DNA from 2 places in the Shewanella sp. 4_MG-2023 genome. Region 1 is predicted to be linked to the other one. Evidence: predicted binding sites of a transcription regulator. Region 1 holds the regulator's gene; the other holds the start of a gene.
The links. The regulator MetJ, encoded in region 1, represses methionine synthesis genes. The targets are predictions, from matches to a motif close to TAGACGTCTAGACGTCTA.
Positions count from the first base shown of each region.

Region 2: the regulator MetJ is predicted to act here: its motif matches at 1,513-1,530, upstream of metH (methionine synthase).

Region 1 covers NZ_JAUORL010000023.1:65,528-68,744, forward strand. Annotated here, with positions in the region: gene metB (cystathionine gamma-synthase) at 1-1,117, opposite strand, end outside; gene metJ (met regulon transcriptional regulator MetJ) at 1,325-1,639, shown strand; gene Q4546_RS13485 (sulfite exporter TauE/SafE family protein) at 1,790-2,530, shown strand; gene Q4546_RS13490 (conjugal transfer protein TraF) at 2,592-3,217, opposite strand, start outside.
Region 2 covers NZ_JAUORL010000005.1:69,107-72,323, forward strand. Annotated here, with positions in the region: gene metH (methionine synthase) at 1-1,320, opposite strand, end outside; gene Q4546_RS04000 (histidine phosphatase family protein) at 1,618-2,319, shown strand; cobalamin riboswitch at 2,458-2,630, shown strand; gene Q4546_RS04005 (ABC transporter ATP-binding protein) at 2,748-3,217, shown strand, end outside.

The DNA of each region.
Region 1 (3,217 bases):
CCAAGTCTTCAGCATCTTCAATCCCGACAGATAGTCGCAGTAAAGTATCTTTAATGCCAGCTTCATACCGTGCTGCAGGCGCCATTGCTCTATGGGTCATGGTTGCAGGTACGGCAACTAAGCTTTCCACTCCGCCTAAGCTTTCAGCAACACTGAAAATAGACAGTGCATTTAAAAAGGCGACCACTTCTGCTTCACCACCTTTAAGTTCGAAACTTAACATAGCGCCGAAGCCTTGTTGTTGCTTAGCTGCAATATCGTGACCTGGGTGGTCTTTTAAGCCTGGATAATACACTTTTTCGACAAGATTGCTGGCCTGAAGTACGTCAATAACTTGCTCAGCATTTTTTTGATGCTCGCGAATACGTACAGCTAAAGTACGAATGCCACGTAAGGTTAGGTAACTATCAAAAGCCGAGCCTGTTAGCCCTAAGGTGTTTGACCACCAGTGTAGTAACTCACCCAGTTCAGGGTCTTTTGCCACCACAGCGCCACCTACAACGTCACTATGACCATTGATATATTTGGTGGTGGAATGCATGACGATATCAGCGCCTAGCTCTAATGGCTGTTGCAAAATTGGCGATAAAAAGGTGTTATCAACCACAACTAAGGCATCGACTTTATGGCTTTGCTCAGCAATAGCTTTGATATCAACAACACGTAATAATGGGTTTGACGGCGTTTCTAACCACACCATTTTAGGTTTCTGAGCAATCGCATCACTGAGTGCTTGCTCATCTGTTTGATCAATCACCAGTAATTTAAATTGGCCTTTGTTGGCAAGATTTGTGAACAAACGGTAACTACCGCCATAACAATCGTGAGGCACAATCAGTAAATCATCGGGGCCTAATAAACTAGTGACCAAGGTAATCGCAGCCATACCGGTACAAGTAACCACCCCAGTAGCGCCATGTTCAAGTTTGGCAATGGCTTCACCTAACACGCAGCGCGTCGGGTTTCCTGAACGACTATAATCAAACTCTCTAGGGTTTTTATGGCCATCAAAAGAATAGTTTGTTGATAGATAAATCGGCGGGACTACAGCGCCGTATTGGGTATCTGACTCGATACCTTGGCGTACTGCTAGCGTAGCTGCGCGATGTTTGCTCATTGTAAACTCCTAAAGAATACACACTAAAGAGATGTCTAGATGGCTAAATGTACCTAAGCTAAGTCACATCGTCAATACAAATCAGCCGTTTAGACGTCTAAACATAAAGAAATCTATTTCCATTCGTTATAGAATAACCGCAATAATTTGACTGTTATTATTTAGCGGTTAAAATCTGCCACGAATCTATCGTATAAAGGTGAGTTAATGACTGAATGGAATGGCGACTATATCAGCCCATATGCCGAACATGGCAAAAAAAATGAACAAGTTAAAAAAATCACGGTATCCATACCTTTAAAAGTTTTAAAAGTATTGACTGATGAACGTACCCGCCGCCAGGTTAATAACTTACGTCATGCAACCAATAGTGAACTACTGTGTGAAGCATTTTTGCATGCCTACACTGGACAACCACTGCCAAATGACGGTGACTTATCAAAAGAAGGGCCTGATAGCATCCCATCTGAAGCAAAAGCTTTGATGGATGCCATGGGAATTGAGTGGGAAGATCTTGATTAAGTCAAGCTAGCGACTAGCGCTGAAGTACTTGCGCTAAAGTACTTGCGCTAAAGCATAAGCCTGCTCAATTAATCAAACACTGCTCGTCATTTAACGCATCGAGCTCTCAAGCTGAGAGTGAGTTGCAGTATTGCGCCTAAAGAGTCGACAATGGAATTTATCGATCCGCAGACCTTGATGCTTGCATCGGTTATCATTTTTCTAGGCGCATTAACCCAAGGCCTTATCGGTTTTGGGCTTGCGGTTGTTGCCAGTCCACTTCTCTATATCATCGACTCACAATTAGTCCCAGCCCCTGTGATTATGATGGGTTTTTCCATCGCCTTATTGACCTTATTGCGTGAACGTACTCAACTGGAGTTTAATGGGCTGCAATATGCGCTGCTGGGGCGAATACCTGGTGGCTTTATGGGCGCAGGTTTATTACTGTTTGCCCCCCAAGCAGTACTGGGGTTAGCCATTGCCTTTATTGTCGGCGCAGCGGTGTTGCTGAGTATTTTTAAGATCACAGCGCCAGTAAATCGGCTTTCGCTATTTATTGCAGGTGTCTTGTCGGGGGTATTTGGAAATATTGCCGCCATTGGTGGGCCACCATTAGCGATTTTATTAGCCGGTAAAGATGCGCCGCAGTTTAGAGCCGCGCTATCGATCTTTTTTGTTTTCAGCTCAATGATCGCACTGATTATTTTAATGCTTGCAGGCTTAGTGGAAGCAAAGCATCTGTGGTTGTCATTGATGCTATTGCCATCTGTCATACTCGGAAATATTGCCGCAGGAAAGCTAACCAATAAGGTTGATAAAAATAAGACTCGCATCGCCACTATGGTGTTATGTAGCTTAAGTGCATTATTGCTAACCCTTAAGTCGTTAATTGAATTATCAGCAGGCTAGTCGATCATCTTTTTGTGGCAGATATAAATGCAACAATGATGACAGCTAAAAATGATAACGCTTAAAAGTGATAAGAAGTTTGCAGCACAGCGCCAATGGCATCATCACCATAGCTGCCGCTCATATCCAGCTTAAAGGCTTGGCCGATGGCAAAGCCGGTGCCGAAAGAGTAAATATCTACGCTATTATCTTTTAAGTCATGGCGGTAGCCCATGCGTAAAAACAGCCAGTCAGTGGCTTTAACTTCACCGCCCACTCGCCAATACTGCACCGCATCAAACTCGCTAAAACGGCTTTGCTCCACCAGATCAATATCCGTGGTTAAGGTGACTCTGGACCAATCATAAGCAGCTCCCACTGTGACTAACGGCTCAATTTGGTATTCAAATGTCCGTCCTTGAGCTTCAACTGTGGTTATTTTTTTACTGAATAAATTACGAGCAGACAGCCCTAAGGTTAAGCTTTCTGTTGGCTCAATAGCCACCCCAAGATCAAGGTTAAATAAGCTGTCATCATTTCGATATTTATCATCATCAAAATCATCGACATCAAAGTTATTGGCACTGGCACTGTAATGATAGGTATCAATGCGTTGAAACTTAGGTGAAATCCCAACTTTTACAGGCATGTTAACTATAGATAGTGGAAAGCTTAACGCCACCCCAAAATCTGTGACTCCGGCGGCTA
Region 2 (3,217 bases), on a different contig from region 1:
TGAGTCGATCATGATAGGCACGCGGGAAATATCAGGCTCTGAGGCGATTAAGTTCAAGAACTTTTTCATCGACTCGACGCCATCAAGCATACCTTCATCCATGTTGACATCGATGATTTGTGCGCCGTTTTCAACTTGCTCACGCACGACATCTAGGGCCTCTTCAAACTTTTCTTCTTTGATTAACCGCAGGAACTTGGCTGAACCTGTAACGTTGGCACGCTCGCCGACGTTAACAAATAATGAGTTGCCATCAATGGTTAATGGCTCAAGCCCTGATAAGCGACAGGCAACGGGAATATCAGGTATGACACGTGGCTCATGGCTGATAACGGCATCGCGAATAACACTAATGTGCGCTGGTGTACTACCACAACAGCCACCCACAATATTGAGCATGCCTTCCCGTGCCCAATCACTGATCACTTCGGCCATTTCTTCTGGGGTTTCATCGTAACCACCAAACTCATTAGGTAAGCCAGCGTTAGGGTGGGCAGAAACATAACATTCTGCAATCCGTGATAACTCTTCAACGTAGGGACGCAACTCTTTTGGGCCAAGGGCGCAGTTAAGGCCAATGGATAATGGTTTGATATGGCGCAGTGAGTTGTAAAAGCCTTCGGTGGTTTGCCCAGTTAGGGTACGACCTGAAGCATCAGTAATGGTGCCTGAAATCATCACAGGTAGCCGATCATCAATTTGATCAAACACTAATTCGATGGCAAATAATGCGGCTTTGGCGTTGAGGGTATCAAAGATGGTTTCGACCATGATGATATCTGCGCCGCCATCAATTAATGCACGGGTTGATTCAACATAGGCTTCGACTAACTCATCAAAGCTGATATTACGAAAACTGGGGTCGTTCACATCTGGGCTGATAGAGCAAGTGCGGTTGGTTGGCCCAAGCACTCCTGCAACATAGCGTTTAATACCCGTTTGCGCAGTAACGTCATCAGCGGCTTCACGGGCAACTTTGGCGCCTTCAAGGTTAATTTCTGCTGACAACGACTGCATGTCGTAATCGGCCATAGCAATCGTGGTGGCATTAAAGGTATTGGTTTCAATAATGTCAGCACCCGCTAACAGGTATTCAGTGTGGATATCTTTAATGATTTGGCGTTGGCTTAGCACCAACATGTCGTTGTTGCCTTTTACGTCACAGTGCCAGTCTTTAAAACGCTCACCACGGTAGTCTTCTTCTTCCAGTTTGTAGTCTTGAATCATTGTGCCCATGGCACCATCGAGGATAACTATGCGCTGTTTTAGCGTATTTGTAAGTTGTTCAAGTACCTGACTGTAGGAAGTCGACTTCGCCATAACGTATTACCTTAATTGCTTTTATGCTAATCACTTAATCGAGCGTTAAATAACACGCTAACTTAAGTAGTTAGTGGATTGTGTTAACGGTTTTAGATGAAATAAGCATACCTTTATTTATGCTTTTATAGGGCAGAATAATGCGAAATCCCCTGTAATAAAATTCATCTTAAAATATTTTGTTTGGACATTTAAACGTATAGACGTCCATAATACGTTTAAATAGATTGTAAGAGCAAGCCCATTGCTCACACTAAAAACATAAGCCAATTGAAACGGCCGATGGAGTCTCCTTAGATGAAGCAAGCTAAGATAATATTGTTACGCCATGGCCAATGTGAGGGCGGCAGTATTTTGCGGGGTAAAACCGATGTGGCGCTAACTGATTTGGGGCTAACGAACATGCACCAGAGTGCGGCTAAGCTAGGGCTACTAGGTTGTTTGCCATCACTGCAGCTATACAGTTCGCCTTTGGTGCGTTGCCATGAATTTGCCGCTGAATTAGTGCAGCAGTTAAACCAAGTGAGTGCTGATTTAGCTTTAAAGGTTGAGATAATGTCTCAATTACAGGAAATTGATTTTGGCTTGTGGGACGGAAAAAGCTTTGCAGAGCTTTATCAGCATAGCGCTAAAGCGTTAGACGCCTATTGGGATAACCCTTGGGAGCATGGCGCGCCCCAAGCTGAGCCCATGGCTGAATTTGAACAAAGGGTGGCGCAGGCTTTTGCGCAAATAACCTTGCAAGCTTACAACTTGGCTGAAGCTCATACTGCTGAGGCTAATAGTGCTAAGGCAACAGCATCAGCCACTGCTCTGGTAGTGACTCACGGTGGAGTTATCCGTCATATTATCGCTTTGGTGTTAGGACTTGAACGCTGTAAAGGGCTATATGGACAACTGAATATAGATTATGCCGCGACGGTAACCATTGATGTGTTTTGGCCTGAAGCTGATGATAAATCGACTAAACCCGTCTATCGTTTAAACTGGAATAATTAGTTTTAGCCTAAAATTAGCAGAAAAAACTAACTTCACTTAGGCAGATATACCGTACAATATAAGCCGCATTTATTAAGTGCAATAAAATTTCAAATTAAGTCAATTTAGCTGCAGTTGAGTGCTTGTGTGAAATGCTTTAAGCAACACCAGTATCAAGCGGTTCGCTAAATGAGTAGGGAATCGAGAACTAGCCTAAATGCTGTTTAGCTCGAACTGTACCCGCAACTGTAAAATAGCATCTCATCACTTGTAAGATAAGTGATTAATGAATGCCATTAAGTCAGATACCTAGCTTAGTTTTTCTTGCTGAATTAGCAGCACCTAACAACAACTTGAGCGGGTAACTCAGGCGGAGTTTGTATCGTGATCAGTATTAAAACCCCAGATGTGGCTAAACATGCCTCTTGGATAACCGCAGGGGTAGTATCTTGACTACTGCGGCATTAACAGTTGATCAGCTAAGCTGGTCAGTTGCAGACAATGAGATCCTTTCTCAAGTCAGTTTTGCCTTGCAACGTGGTGAAATGCTAGGGCTTATTGGCCCTAATGGTGCGGGTAAATCCAGCTTACTGCGCTGCTTGTATCGCTATATCACCCCTGATGCTGGCAAAATCAGCTTATTTGGCGACAATATTAATGGTTTTTCTCATAAACAATTGGCCACTAAGGTTGCCGTAGTGCAGCAAGAGTCACCCCATTATTTTGATATGACCACCCATCAACTGGTTTCTATGGGCTTAACGCCCCATAAAGGACTTTTTGAAACCAATACCCAAGCAGATGCAGATGATATTGCCAAGGCACTGGCTAAAGTGGGTCTTGAGCACAAAGCCTTGCAGCAATATGAGCAGTTATCTGGCGGTGAAAAACAGCGGGCATTAATTGCACGGGCTATCGT